One region of the Pseudomonas silesiensis genome, then DNA from elsewhere that is predicted to be linked to it. Evidence: predicted binding sites of a transcription regulator. Region 1 holds the regulator's gene; each other region holds the start of a gene.
The links. The regulator sigma-54, encoded in region 1, starts transcription at its own class of promoters, with help from an activator protein. The targets are predictions, from matches to a motif close to ANTGGCATNNANNTTGCTNT.

Region 1 (3,801 bases):
GGCGATGGTGACGTAAGCGCGATTGCTGGCCGCAAAGCGGGGCAGCCACTTGAGCAGGTAGGTAGAAATGTCCTGGAACATTTCTTCGACGTCCGGCTGTGCTGCCAGGTAGTCGGCGACCGGCTTATCGAGCCCGGACTGTTCGCGCAATTCCGGCTTCCAGTAGGGATTCGGCAAACAACGTACGTCGAATACCAGGTCGGCGTCCACCGGCATGCCACGCTTGAAACCGAACGACTCCACCAGGAACGCCGTACCGGGTTCCGGTTGATTCAGCAAACGCAGCTTGATGGTATCGCGCAACTGATACAGGTTCAGGTTGGTGGTGTTGACCTTGAGATCGGCGAGGTCGGCAATCGGCCCGAGCAGCATGCTCTCATCGCTGATCGCCTCCGCCAGTGAACGGTTGGCATTGCTCAGCGGGTGACGCCGGCGGGTCTCCGAAAAACGTTTGAGCAAGGTTTCTTCGTCGGCGTCCAGATACAGTACATCGCACTGGATATGCCGGCTGCGGACTTCTTCCAGCAGCTCGGGAAAGCGTGAAAGGTGGCTCGGCAAGTTACGCGCGTCGATGGACACGGCAACCAGCGGCTGGGCGAGCTCGGTGTGGATCAACGCACGTTCGGCCAGCTCCGGCAGAAGCCCGGCAGGCAGGTTGTCGATGCAGTAGAAGCCGTTGTCCTCGAGAACATCGAGCGCGGTACTTTTACCTGAGCCGGAACGGCCACTGACGATGATCAAGCGCATGATTAATGACCGTTTTGCTCGTCCAGGACAACCTGATACAAGGCTTCATTGCTCGGGGCGCTGCGCAGCTTATCGCGTACTTCCTTGCGATCGAGCATGCTGGCGATCTGGCGCAGCAGCTCCAGGTGCGCATCGGTAGCGGCTTCCGGGACCAGCAGCACGAACAGCAGGTCAACCGGGGCACCGTCGATGGCGTCGAAATCGATGGGAGCGTCCAGATGCATCAAGGCACTGACGGGTGAGGTGCAGCCCTTGAGCCGACAATGGGGGATGGCGATGCCGTTGCCAAAACCGGTCGAGCCGAGTTTTTCACGGGCAATCAGAGCCTCGAAGACATCTTGCATCTCCAGATCCGGCACTTCTTTATGGATGAGGTTGGCAATTTGCTCGAGGGCTTTCTTTTTACTGCCGCCCGGCACGTTCACGAGGGAACGGCCGGGGGTCAGGATGCTTTCAAGTCGGATCATGGGTTGGGAGTGTTAACGACCGGTCGCGCCCTGGAGGAGGCTCTGGGTCTTTTCCTTATGCTTTTTGAGTTGTTTATCCAGCTTGTCGGTCAATGCGTCGATGGCCGCGTACATATCGGTATGTTCCGCGTTGGCGACGACTTCATTGCCGGGAATATGCAGCGTGGCTTCGATTTTCTGCTTCAGCTTTTCGACCGTCATCGTGACCTGCACGTTGGTGATCTTGTCGAAGTGCCTCTCCAATCGTTCGAGTTTTTCGCCGATGTAGGTGCGAAGAGGTTCGGTCACTTCCAGTTGGTGTCCACTGATGTTGACTTGCATACAGCTTCTCCTTCGTTGCCAGTGCATAAAGCGGCAGGCAGAAATGCCTGCCACTGGAACGCTGTGGCGTGGCTCTACATCAACCGCTTGCGTTCGCTCGAAGGCGCGATCCCGAGGGATTCGCGGTACTTGGCGACGGTGCGGCGAGCCACCTGAATGCCTTGTGCCTCCAGTAAACCAGCGATCTTGCTGTCACTCAACGGCTTTTTCTGATTTTCCGCTGCAACCAGTTTTTTGATGATCGCGCGGATCGCCGTGGACGAGCATTCACCGCCTTCCGAGGTGCTGACGTGGCTGGAAAAAAAGTATTTCAGTTCATAGATGCCCCGGGGGGTATGCATGAATTTCTGCGTGGTCACCCGGGAAATCGTCGACTCGTGCATGCCCACCGCCTCGGCAATGTCATGCAGCACCAACGGCTTCATGGCTTCGTCGCCGTACTCCAGGAAGCCGCGCTGATGCTCGACGATCTGGGTGGCCACCTTCATCAGGGTTTCGTTGCGGCTCTGCAGGCTCTTGATGAACCAGCGGGCTTCTTGCAACTGATTGCGCATGAAGGTGTTGTCGGCACTGGTGTCGGCGCGGCGCACGAAACCGGCGTATTGGGCGTTGACCCGCAGCCGTGGCACCGATTCCTGGTTCAGCTCCACCAGCCAGCGCTCGTTGTCCTTGCGCACGATGACATCGGGGACGACGTATTCGGCTTCGCTGGACTCGATCTGCGAGCCAGGACGCGGGTTGAGGCTCTGCACCAGCTCGATCACCTGGCGCAGTTCATCTTCCTTGAGCTTCATGCGGCGCATCAGCTGGCTGTAGTCGCGGCTGCCAAGCAGGTCGATGTAATCGCTGACCAGACGCTTGGCCTCGGCCAGCCACGGGGTCTTGGCGGGCAATTGGCGCAATTGCAGCAACAGGCATTCGCCCAGGTTGCGGGCGGCGATGCCGGCGGGTTCGAATTGCTGGATGCGATGCAGGACGGCTTCTATTTCGTCCAGTTCGATGTCCAGTTCCGGGTCGAAGGCTTCGAGAATTTCCTCGAGGGTTTCGTCCAGGTAGCCCTGATTGTTGATGCAGTCGATCAGGGTCACGGCAATCAGGCGATCGGTGTCGGACATCGGTGCCAGGTTCAGTTGCCACAGCAGATGGCTTTGCAGGCTCTCACCGGCCGATGTACGGGTAGTGAAGTCCCACTCGTCGTCATCGTTGCTCGGCAGGCTGCTGGCGCTGGTCTGGTAAACGTCTTCCCAGGCGGTATCGACCGGCAGTTCGTTGGGAATGCGCTCGTTCCAGTCACCTTCCTCGAGGTTATCCACCGTCGGGGCGGTTTCCTGGTAGGAGGGTTCCGTCACATCGGCGTTGGGTTGCTGTTCGGCTTTGTCGGCCAAGGGGTCGGCGTTATCGAAGTCGTCGCCTTCTTCCTGGCGTTCGAGCATCGGATTGGACTCCAGGGCCTCCTGGATTTCCTGTTGCAGGTCCAGGGTCGACAATTGGAGCAGGCGGATGGCCTGTTGCAGCTGCGGTGTCATCGTCAGCTGCTGGCCCATTCTCAAGACTAGCGATGGTTTCATGGCAGGGGCTTAACACCTTATTCGCCGGCGCACATGCGCCATCCACTACAGGGCGCCGGAGCGCCAAACATAAGCAAATTATATGCCCGAAACTTTAGCGTTTGCCTAGAGCGTTGTAACAATAAAAAAGTGTTGATTTTTTATCGAGACAAGCGCTTGAGCGACAGCTGGACACCTCAGCGCCTACAGGCGGAACTCATGGCCCAGATACACTTCCTTGACCAGCTCGTTGGCCAGGATGGTGTCGGAGTCGCCTTCGGCGATCAGTTGGCCATCGTTGACGATATAGGCGGTTTCGCAGATATCCAGGGTTTCGCGGACGTTGTGGTCCGTGATCAGCACACCAATGCCCTTGGCCTTGAGGTGATGGATGATCTGTTTGATGTCGCCTACCGAAATCGGGTCCACGCCGGCGAAGGGTTCGTCGAGGAGGATGAATTTCGGATTGGTGGCCAGTGCCCGGGCGATTTCCACGCGGCGGCGCTCACCACCGGACAGGCTCATGCCGAGGTTGTCGCGGATGTGGTGGATATGGAATTCCTGCAGCAGGCTTTCCAGCTCCTTGCGACGACCAGCCTTGTCGAGCTCCTTGCGGGTCTCGAGGATCGCCAGGATGTTATCGGCCACCGAGAGCTTGCGGAAGATCGACGCTTCCTGCGGAAGATAGCCGATACCGGCTTTCGCGCGACCGTGCATCG
Region 2 (3,801 bases), 2.5 Mb from region 1:
GACTATTCCGATTCTCGATCTGGCGATGGCGACCGGATCCGGTCGGTTGCGTGATCAAAGCAATCCCTTCGTGATCATCACGGAGTACAACACCAAGACCCAGGGTTTTCTGGTGCGCTCGGTGGAGCGCATCGTCAACATGAATTGGGAGGAGATTCACCCGCCGCCCAAGGGCACGGGCCGCGATCATTACCTGACGGCGGTGACCCGAGTCGACAATCAGCTGGTCGAAATCATCGATGTGGAGAAGGTGCTGGCGGAAGTGGCGCCGACCCCGGAGGCCATTTCCGTCGGCGTGGTGGATGGCGACACCCGGCACAAAGCGCTGTCCTTGCGCGTGCTGACGGTCGACGACTCGTCGGTGGCGCGCAAGCAGGTCTCGCGTTGCCTGCAAACGGTCGGCGTCGAAGTGGTGGCGCTGAACGACGGCCGGCAAGCGCTCGATTACCTGCGCAAGTTGGTCGAGGAGGGCAAGAAGCCGGAAGAAGAGTTCCTGATGATGATTTCCGATATCGAGATGCCGGAAATGGACGGGTACACCCTGACGGCCGAGATCCGCAACGACCCGCGCATGCAAAAGCTGCATATCATCCTGCATACTTCGTTGTCGGGTGTATTCAATCAGGCGATGGTCAAGAAAGTCGGTGCCGATGACTTCCTGGCCAAATTCCGTCCTGATGACCTGGCATCCCGGGTAGTCGACCGGATCAAAGCAGCAGACATCAGCTAGGGGCCTTCTGCCCCTGGCGGTCAACACGATTTAAGAGGCGGTATCTTTGTCTACGGGTAATTTGGATTTCGAACAGTTCCGGGTCTTCCTGGAAAAAGCCTGTGGCATTTTGCTCGGTGAAAACAAGCAGTACCTGGTCGCGAGCCGTCTCAACAAACTGATGGAGCAGCAAGGCATCAAGTCCCTGGGTGAGCTGGTCCAGCGCATCCAGACCCAGCCACGCAGTGGCCTGCGCGAGATGGTGGTGGATGCCATGACCACCAACGAAACCCTGTGGTTTCGTGACACCTATCCGTTTGAAGTCTTGAAGAACAAGGTGCTGCCCGAAGCGATCAAGGCCGCCCCTGGTCAGCGCCTGCGGATCTGGTCGGCGGCTTGCTCGTCGGGTCAGGAACCGTATTCGTTGTCGATGTCGATCGATGAGTTCGAGCGGGTCAACCTGGGCCAGTTGAAAATGGGGGTGCAGATCGTTGCCACCGACCTGTCCGGCACCATGCTGACCAACTGCAAGAGCGGCGAGTACGACAGCCTGGCCATCGGCCGCGGTTTGTCACCCGAGCGCCTGCAGCGATATTTCGACCCCAAGGGACCGGGGCGCTGGGCCATCAAGGCACCGATCAAGAGCCGGGTGGAGTTTCGCTCGTTCAACCTGCTGGACAGCTACGCGAGCCTCGGCAAGTTCGACATCGTGTTCTGCCGCAATGTGCTGATCTACTTCTCCGCCGAGGTGAAGAAAGACATCCTGTTGCGTATTCACGGCACGTTGAAGCGCGGCGGTTATCTGTTCCTCGGCGCGTCCGAAGCGCTGAACGGTTTGCCGGATCATTACCAGATGGTTCAGTGCAGTCCGGGGATTATTTACCAGGCGAAGTGATTCGTAGGCGGTGCCAAAAAACGGGAGTCCTCAGGGCTCCCTTTTTTATGCCTGATGATTTCCCACATACCCCTGTAGGAGCGAGCTTGCTCGCGATGGTGTGTCAGGTACACCGGTGTCGACTGATGCACCATCGCGAGCAAGCTCGCTCCTACAGGGTATGCGGCGTGCTTGCGAACGTGTGAAGCGGCAGAAAAGCGGCAGACAGCGGAAACCGGTTGCCGCTTTTCTGGCATTGCCAGCTTCCCCCTGCCCGCAAAGCCCCGGTTTACGGGCTTTTTTGAATTGGCACGACGCTTGCTTTTGTAAAAGTCAAGTTACGAAAATCAGGTCACCCGAAGGTATCCGACATGAGCATCAGCTTCGATAAAGCGCTCGGTATCCACGAACAGGCCCTGGGCTTTCGCGCCAAGCGCGCCGAAGTCCTGGCCAACAACATTGCCAACGCCGACACCCCGAACTACAAGGCTCGGGACCTGGACTTTTCGGCAGTGCTCGCCGCGCAGAACGAGAAGACCAAGGGCGGCTCTTTCGCTTTGAACATGACCAACAACCGTCATATCGAAGCCGAAGGCCTGGGTAACGGAGATGAGTCGCTGCTGTATCGCACGCCGATGCAAGCGTCGATCGACCAGAACACCGTGGACGCTCAGCTCGAGCAATCGGCCTACGCGGAAAACTCGGTCAACTTCCAGGCCAGCTTCACCCTGCTCAACAGCAAATTCAAAGGGTTGATCTCAGCCCTTCGTGGAGAATGATTCATGTCCCTCGCCAGCGTTTTCAACATTGCCGGTAGCGGTATGAGTGCCCAGACCACTCGCCTGAACACCGTCGCCAGTAACATCGCCAACGCCGAGACCGTCTCTTCGAGCATTGACCAGACCTACCGCGCGCGTCACCCGGTATTCGCCACCATGTACCAGGGTGCCCAGAGTGGCGGCGGCGATTCGCTGTTCCAGAACCAGGACGCCGCCGGCCAGGGCGTGCAAGTGCTGGGCGTCGTCGAAGACCAGAGCAATCTGGACGCACGGTACGAGCCGAACCATCCGGCAGCCGACGCCAAGGGCTACGTCTATTACCCCAACGTCAATGTGGTGGAAGAAATGGCCGACATGATCTCCGCGAGCCGTTCGTTCCAGACCAACGCCGAAATGATGAACACGGCCAAGACCATGATGCAGAAGGTCCTGACCCTGGGTCAGTGATAGGGGACGACTCAGATGAGTGTGATTGATACCACCAGTGGCTTGAACCTCAACGACATCCTGGCCAACTCCTCGATCAAGACCAATACCGCTACCGGCGGCCTGGCGTCGGCAACGGACAGCGCCACCGGCAAAAAAGCCCTGGGCAAGGATGCATTCCTGCAGTTGCTGGTCACCCAGCTGAAAAACCAGAACCCGCTGGAGCCGCAGGACAACGGCGAGTTCGTCGCGCAATTGGCGCAGTTCAGCAGTCTGGAAGGGATCACCTCGCTTAACGACACGGTGACGGGCCTCGCCAGCAACTACAACTCCTCCCAGGCATTGCAGGCGTCGTCGCTGGTGGGGCGTTCGGTCATTGCGCCGGGCGACAAAGCCGTGGTCGACACTTCAAAGAGCATGACCGGCACGGTGGTGATCCCGGATTCGGTGGCCGGTGCCACCTTGAAAATCAGCGACAAGGACGGCAAGACCGTTCGCACCATCGACCTGGGCAGTCAGTCGGCCGGCAATGCCAGCTTCATCTGGGACGGCAAGGACGATGCAGGCAAAACGGTTGAGTCAGGTACTTATAGCTTCGCCGCTGCGACCACCATCGATGATCAGGCCGTGGCACTGATCACCCATCTGCCGGCGACCGTCAACAGCGTGACCATCAGCCAGACCGGCGGTGAGTTGATGCTCAACCTGGCCGGGCTGGGCAGTGTCGCCCTGTCCAAAGTACAAACCATTGGTATGTAGAGCCGACTAACACGGCACAAAGGAGTGGATTATGTCTTTCAATATCGGCCTTAGCGGTCTCTATGCAGCCAACAAACAACTGGACGTGACCGGCAACAACATCGCCAACGTCGCGACCACCGGTTTCAAATCGTCCCGTGCCGAATTCCAGGACGTTTACTCGGCGAGCAAGCTGGGTACCGGCAGCAAGGCCGTTGGAAGCGGAGTGCGCCTGGCCAACGTCGCCCAGCAGTTCACCCAGGGCGACATCAACA
Region 3 (3,801 bases), 1.0 Mb from region 1:
CCCATTTACTCTACCGTCGGTACGCCAAGCCTGGATTAACGGCTGGCGAGAAGGACGCGGCGACAACTGGGACGGTATGACCGGCACTGCGGGAATCCACAGACTCAACGAACTTCACGCCGTCGGCTAGACACAGGGCACAACACTCCGACACGACAATCTGATTACGTAACGACTTACCACGCACGCCCCATCCGGGCGGCGGGCTTCGGCCCAGGGGCTCCCTCGAGGAGCCCTTTTTTATGCCATCGACTGTCGGACACCATCCCCTGTAGGAGCCAGGCTTGCCGGCGAAGAACGCTAACGCGGTACAACAGATACACCGCGGCGCCTGGTTCGCCTGTAGGAGCCAGGCTTGCCGGCGAAGAACGATAACGCGGTACAACAGATACACCGCGGCGCCTGGTTCGCCTGTAGGAGCCAGGCTTGCCGGCGAAGAACGATAACGCGGTGCGACAGATACACTGCGGCGCCTGGTTCGCGGGCGAGCCTCGCTCCTACAAGGGATCAGCGCAGGGCTGCTATGGCGTCCACGGACTCGCGAATCAACGCCGGGCCCTTATAGATGAAGCCGGAATACAGCTGCACCAGGCTCGCTCCTGCCGCGATTTTCTCCGCCGCATGTTTGCCTTCGGTGATGCCGCCCACGGCAATGATCGGCAAACGACCGGCCAGTTCCGCCGCCAGCACTTTCACCGTGTGGGTGCTCTTCTCGCGAACCGGTGCGCCGGACAGGCCGCCCGCCTCGTCACCGTATTCCATGCCTTCGACGCCGACACGGCTCAGGGTGGTGTTGGTGGCGATGACCGCGTCCATCCCCGTTTCGATCAACGCTTGCGCGACCTGGACGGTTTCTTCGTCGGTCATGTCCGGTGCAATCTTGATGGCCAACGGGACGTGCTTGCCGTGACGCAACGCCAGTTCCGCCCGACGCGTGGCCAGGTCGGCCAGCAGCTGCTTGAGCGAGTCACCGAACTGCAGGCTGCGCAAGCCCGGGGTGTTCGGCGAGCTGACGTTGACTGTCACATAGCTGGCGTGGGCGTAGACCTTGTCCAGGCAGATCAGGTAGTCATCGACGGCACGCTCGACCGGGGTATCGAAGTTCTTGCCGATATTGATCCCCAGCACACCCTTGTACTTGGCCGCTGCCACACGGGCCAACAGGTGATCGACGCCGAGGTTGTTGAAACCCATGCGATTGATGATCGCCTCGGCTTCGGGCAGACGGAAGATCCGAGGCTTCGGGTTGCCCGGTTGCGGACGCGGGGTGATGGTGCCGATTTCGACAAAGCCGAAACCCAGTTGGGCAAAACCGTCGATGGCCGCGCCATTCTTGTCCAGACCGGCTGCCAGCCCCACCGGATTCGGGAATTCCAGGCCCATGACGGTCACCGGCATTTTCGCCGGCGCCTTGCACAGCAAGCCGTTGAGGCCCAAACGCCCGCCCGCGCCGATCAGGTCCAGGGACAGATCGTGGGAGGTTTCCGGGGAAAGTTGGAACAACAGCTGACGGGCCAGGTTGTACATGGGCGGCTTTGACTCGATTGGCGGCGAAATGAGGCGGCGATTATAGCCGGGCATCGGGGGTGCAGGCGAGGCACGCCGCAAAAACAGCCGGCGATGGCATATGCCTTGCACCGTCACTGGCAATCAGCACCCATGCCAACGGCGGGATGGGTCGAAAGACAAAGGCGTCGTCACCTGGCCTTGCTCGGGCAAGCAGCCGGTACGGCGCTTTTTTTATGGAAGGTGTTTGCCCATGATTGAAATTCCAGCCTCCCCACTGGCCTGGGTCCACGGCAGCGATGCCCCGGAAAAGACCGAAATCAACCTCGGTTTCATGGCCCTGAGCGACTGCGCTTCGCTGGTGGTCGCGGCCACCCAGGGTTTCGCCCAGCCCTATGGCCTGACCCTGAACCTCAAGCGTCAGTCGTCGTGGGCCAATCTGCGAGACAAACTGGTCAGTGGTGAACTCGACGCCGCTCACAGCTTGTACGGCTTGATTTATGCGGTTCATTTAGGGATAGGCGGCGTGGCCGCGAACGACATGGCCGTGTTGATGGGCCTGAACCAGAACGGCCAGAGCATCAACCTGTCCCATGGCTTGCAGGCCCTTGGCGTGACCAGTCCTGAAGCACTGGAGCGGCACGTGCACCAAAGTCGCCCAAAACTGACCTTCGCCCAGACGTTTCCCACCGGCACCCACGCCATGTGGCTGTATTACTGGCTGGCCAGCCAGGGCATCCATCCGTTGCACGACGTCGACAGCGTCGTGGTGCCGCCGCCGCAAATGGTCGCGCACCTGCAAGCGGGCCGTATCGACGGTTTCTGCGTCGGCGAACCCTGGTCCGCCAGTGCGGTGAAGCAGAATCTCGGTTTTACCCTGGCGACGACCCAGACCATCTGGCCCGATCACCCGGAAAAAGTCCTCGGCTGCACCCGCACCTTTGTCGAGCAATACCCCAACACCGCCAGGGCGCTGGTGATGGCGATCCTGGAGGCCAGCCGCTTCATCGAAGCCAGCACCGAGAATCGCCGCAGCACCGCTCAATTGCTCAGCGCAGCGCAATACCTGGACGCTCCGCTCGACTGCATCGAACCGCGCTTGCTCGGCGACTATGCCGATGGCCTGGGCCATCGCTGGCAGGACCCGCACGCTCTGCGCTTGCACGGCGCTGGCGAGGTCAACGTGCCTTACTTGTCCGATGGCATGTGGTTCATGACCCAGTTTCGCCGCTGGGGTTTGTTGCGTGACGATCCGGACTACCTCGCCGTGGCGCGTCAGGTGCAGCAACTAGACTTGTATTCAGAGGCCGCCTCCGCAGTCGGGGTCGCCGCCGGGAGTCAGTCGATGCGCAGCAGCCAGTTGATCGACGGCAAGGTCTGGGACGGCTCGGACCCTGCCGGCTATGCCCGCAGTTTCAAGCTGCATGCCATGAGCGACAGCTCACCGCTTTTCGCCAGCCGCTGACAGGAGACTGCATAGATGTTGCGAATCCTGCTGATCAACGACACCGCGAAGAAAGTCGGTCGCCTGAAAGCGGCCCTGACCGAAGCCGGGTTCGAAGTAATAGATGAGTCGGGCCTGACCATCGACTTGCCCGCGCGCGTCGAAACGGTGCGTCCGGACGTGATCCTGATCGATACCGAGTCACCGAGCCGCGATGTCATGGAGCAAGTGGTGCTGGTGAGCCGCGATCAACCGCGGCCGATCGTGATGTTTACCGACGAGCATGACCCTGACGTGATGCGCCGGGCGATCAAGTCCGGGGTCAGTGCCTACATCGTCGAAGGCATTCACGCACAACGCTTGCAGCCGATTCTCGACGTGGCCATGGCGCGCTTCGAAAGCGACCAGGCCCTGCGTGCGCAACTCCACGCCCGGGACCAGCAACTGGCCGAGCGCAAGCGCATCGAACTGGCAAAGGGGCTGCTGATGAAGATGAAGGATTGCAACGAGGAACAGGCCTACACCCTGATGCGCCGCCAGGCCATGAGCCGCCAGCAGAAGCTGATTCAGGTGGCGGAGCAGATCATTGCCATGAGTGAGTTGCTGGGCTGAAGGCTTATGGCGCCTGTCAGGGCGCCTTCGCGGGCAAGCCTCGCTCCTACAGGATGGCGTCGAATTCAATACAGTGAACGACACAAATCCCGTAGGAGCGAGGCTTGCCCGCGAACAGCAGCAACCCGGCCTCAGCGTGTTGGCACAGATCTCGCTAGGTAATCACCACAGGTAACCAACGGCGGTTGCCCCACCTACGACAAAGACGTCGCTCATCCCATTCGCCCCTGGCGAGTCGG
Region 4 (3,801 bases), 1.4 Mb from region 1:
ACAGCCCCGGGCTCTTAGCTCGGTCGATAAACGCGCACATTGGCATGCCCCTCACTGAGCAAATGGTGGGCATGCAGGCGACTCATCACGCCTTTGTCGCAATACAGCAGGTACTGGCGAGTAGGGTCCAGTTCCTTGAAACGAGCGTTCAATGCATAAAACGGCATCGTCTGTACCTCAATGCCAGCTAGATCCAGCGGCTCGTCTTCAGCGGCATCCGGGTGACGGATGTCGATGATGATCTGGCCCGCCAGTGCTTCGCTGACTTCTTCGATCTGCAAGTCCTGGCCCAATTCGTCGATCACGCGATCGATCGGCACCAGCTTGGCGTTCTCGAGCGCACGCTCAAGGACCGCCATGTCGAATTCTTTCTCTTCATGCTCCACGCGCGGTCGCTTGGCGTGGGTCTTGGGGTTCACCGAGATGACCCCACAGTATTCCGGCATGTGCTTGGCGAAGTCGGCGGTACCGATTTCGTTGGCCAGGTCGATGATGTCCTGCTTGTGACTGGCGATCAGCGGACGCAAGACCAGTTTGTCGGTCACGCAGTCGATCACGGACAGGTTCGGCAGCGTCTGGCTCGACACCTGGGAAATCGCTTCGCCGGTGACCAGCGCTTCGATCTCCAGCCGATCGGCAATACGGGAAGCAGCGCGCAACATCATACGCTTCAAAACCACACCCATATGACTGTTATCGACTTTCCCGAGAATTTCTCCCAGTACTTCCTCGAACGGCACACTGACAAATAACACGCGTTGGGAGCTGCCGTACTTCTTCCAGATGAAATGCGCGACCTCCATGACGCCCAGCTCATGGGCACGCCCGCCCAGATTGAAGAAGCAGAAATGGCTCATCAGGCCGCGACGCATGATCTGGTAGGCCGCAACGGTGGAATCGAAGCCGCCGGACATCAGTACAAGCGTCTGCTCCAGGGCACCCAGCGGATAACCACCGATGCTGTTGTGCTGGTTGTGGATCACGAACAACCGTTTGTCGCGAATTTCGATGCGGACTTCGATTTCCGGCTCTTTCAGCGAAATTCCGGCGGCGCCGCACTGACGACGCAGTTGGCTGCCGACGTATTTCTCGACGTCCATCGAGCTGAATTCATGCTTGCCGGCACGCTTGCAGCGCACCGAAAAGATCTTCCCGGCCAACGCCTCGCCGAAGTGCTGCTTGCACTTGGCGACGATGTCGTCGAAGTCGCCCAACGGGTACTCGTCGACCTGCAGGAAATGCGCGATGCCCGGCATGCAGCTCAGGCGTTCGGTCATCTCCTTCAGGGCTTTGGGCTCGCTGACGCGGGTTTCCAGCTCGAGATTGTCCCACACACCGTTCACCACCACGGCCGGGTCCAGGTCGCGGAGCACGGTACGGATATTTTTGGCCAACTGGCGGATGAAACGCATCCGTACCGGGCGGCTCTTGATGGTGATCTCGGGAAAGACTTTTACGATTAGTTTCATGAAAACAGCGCGCGCTGGGCCAGCCGAAAAAGGGGGGCGCGGATTATAGCGGAAATTGCTCAAGGTTTAACCAGTTAATGTGTATAAGGTTTGCCGCGCACCAAAACAGGTCATTTGTTGAATTACACGCCACATAACAGGGCGAGATTTTCTTCTTTATGACCGATTGCACCTTTATAAGCGTGATTTTGGGGCAAAAAAACCATGATGGGGCACTGGCATGCAATTTGCTCCCTTGTGAGGCAGGTTGCCTTGGCAGAGTATTCGCGCCGGCATCACCCACATTCCAAGGGCCATCCACTACCCAAGCCCGAATCCACCCGGAGGACACTATGTCGAAGTCGGTTCAACTCATCAAAGATCATGACGTCAAGTGGATTGATCTGCGCTTCACGGATACCAAAGGCACTCAGCATCACGTGACCATGCCGGCTCGCGATGCGCTGGATGACGACTTTTTCGAAGTCGGCAAGATGTTCGACGGATCCTCCATCGCTGGCTGGAAAGGCATCGAAGCCTCCGACATGATCCTGCTGCCGGACGACAGCACTGCCGTACTCGATCCGTTCACTGAAGAACCGACCCTGATCCTGGTCTGCGACATCATCGAACCTTCGACCATGCAAGGCTATGACCGCGACCCACGCGCCATCGCCCGCCGTGCCGAGGAATACCTCAAGTCCACCGGTATCGGCGACACCGCTTTCTTCGGTCCGGAGCCTGAGTTTTTCATTTTCGACTCGGTGAAGTTCAAATCCGACATCTCCGGCTCCATGTTCAAAATCTTCTCCGAGCAAGGCTCGTGGATGTCCGACCAGGACGTGGAAGGCGGCAACAAAGGCCACCGTCCAGGCGTGAAAGGCGGCTACTTCCCTGTTCCACCGTTCGACTTCGACCATGAAATCCGTACCTCCATGTGCAACGCACTGGAAGAAATGGGCCAGACCGTCGAAGTTCACCACCACGAAGTGGCGACTGCCGGCCAGAACGAAATCGGTGTGAAGTTCAACACCCTGGTCGCCAAGGCTGACGAAGTTCAGACCCTGAAATACTGCGTGCACAACGTTGCCGATGCCTATGGCCGCACCGCGACCTTCATGCCTAAGCCGCTGTACGGCGATAACGGTTCGGGTATGCACGTTCACGTATCGATTTCCAAAGACGGCAAGAACACCTTCGCCGGCGAAGGTTATGCCGGCCTGTCCGACACCGCCCTGTACTTCATCGGCGGTATCATCAAGCACGGTAAGGCCCTGAACGGCTTCACCAACCCGTCGACCAACTCCTACAAGCGTCTGGTCCCAGGTTTCGAAGCACCGGTCATGCTGGCTTACTCGGCACGCAACCGCTCCGCCTCGATCCGCATTCCTTACGTGAACAGCCCCAAGGGTCGCCGTATCGAAGCGCGCTTCCCGGACCCGGCCGCCAACCCTTACCTGGCTTTCGCAGCCCTGATGATGGCTGGCCTGGACGGCATCCAGAACAAGATCCACCCTGGCGACGCAGCTGACAAAAACCTGTACGACCTGCCGCCTGAAGAGGCGAAAGAGATCCCACAAGTTTGCGGCAGCCTGAAAGAAGCCCTGGAAGAGCTGGACAAAGGTCGTGCGTTCCTGACCAAAGGCGGCGTTTTCAGCGACGACTTCATCGACACTTACATCGCCCTTAAAAGCGAAGAAGAAATCAAGGTACGTACCTTCGTACACCCACTGGAATACGAGCTGTACTACAGCTGCTGATCCGGTAGCGCTGCGACACGCGGCGTGACAAAAGAGAGGCCTCCTTCGGGAGGCCTTTTTTGTACCCACGATTTAATGGGCGCAGCAGATCCCTGTGGGAGCGGGCTTGCCCGCGAAGGCGGCGGCACAGCCAGCATCTAATTCGTCAGACAGTCTGCTTTCGCGGGCAAGCCCGCTCCCACAGGGATCTGCTGTGCTGAGGTGGCATAGGTAAACCGTGCCCAAATGTTAACCACTTGGGTCAACCGTCACCCCTGACCTATGCTGCACCCCAACACTTTCGTTTCTGGTCGCCTTTATGGGTCGTTGTCTTCCATTCATCCTGCTGCTGATCGCCCTGCCTGCCTCAGCGCAGATCTATAAATACACTGACGCCAACGGCAACACGGCCTACAGCAATCAACCGCCCGACGGCGTAAAAGCGCAGCCGGTCGAGCTGCCGCCGCTCAACAGCATCGAGCCGCAGTCGCCGAAAGACCCTGAGCCACCTGCCGACGCCACCGATCGCGAGCAACCCGGCAGTGCCTACGAGGTGCTGGAGCTGACCGGCCTGCCGACCACAGAAGCCCTGCGCGCCAATAACGGCACCTTCA

Region 2: the regulator sigma-54 is predicted to act here: its motif matches at 1,889-1,908, upstream of flgB (flagellar basal body rod protein FlgB).
Region 3: the regulator sigma-54 is predicted to act here: its motif matches at 1,620-1,639, upstream of PMA3_RS20395 (CmpA/NrtA family ABC transporter substrate-binding protein).
Region 4: the regulator sigma-54 is predicted to act here: its motif matches at 1,684-1,703, upstream of glnA (type I glutamate--ammonia ligase).

Annotation. Positions count from the first base shown of each region.
Region 1 covers NZ_CP014870.1:5,657,130-5,660,930, reverse strand. Annotated here, with positions in the region: gene rapZ (RNase adapter RapZ) at 1-747, opposite strand, end outside; gene ptsN (PTS IIA-like nitrogen regulatory protein PtsN) at 750-1,214, opposite strand; gene hpf (ribosome hibernation-promoting factor, HPF/YfiA family) at 1,227-1,535, opposite strand; gene PMA3_RS25105 (RNA polymerase factor sigma-54) at 1,610-3,103, opposite strand; gene lptB (LPS export ABC transporter ATP-binding protein) at 3,287-3,801, opposite strand, start outside.
Region 2 covers NZ_CP014870.1:1,290,543-1,294,343, forward strand. Annotated here, with positions in the region: gene PMA3_RS05790 (chemotaxis protein CheV) at 1-730, shown strand, start outside; gene cheR (protein-glutamate O-methyltransferase CheR) at 777-1,604, shown strand; gene flgB (flagellar basal body rod protein FlgB) at 1,955-2,362, shown strand; gene flgC (flagellar basal body rod protein FlgC) at 2,366-2,809, shown strand; gene flgD (flagellar hook assembly protein FlgD) at 2,825-3,547, shown strand; gene flgE (flagellar hook protein FlgE) at 3,579-3,801, shown strand, end outside.
Region 3 covers NZ_CP014870.1:4,639,172-4,642,972, forward strand. Annotated here, with positions in the region: gene rmf (ribosome modulation factor) at 1-130, shown strand, start outside; gene PMA3_RS20390 (quinone-dependent dihydroorotate dehydrogenase) at 508-1,527, opposite strand; gene PMA3_RS20395 (CmpA/NrtA family ABC transporter substrate-binding protein) at 1,760-2,971, shown strand; gene PMA3_RS20400 (ANTAR domain-containing response regulator) at 2,987-3,562, shown strand.
Region 4 covers NZ_CP014870.1:251,429-255,229, reverse strand. Annotated here, with positions in the region: gene thiI (tRNA uracil 4-sulfurtransferase ThiI) at 15-1,469, opposite strand; gene glnA (type I glutamate--ammonia ligase) at 1,802-3,208, shown strand; gene PMA3_RS01180 (DUF4124 domain-containing protein) at 3,507-3,801, shown strand, end outside.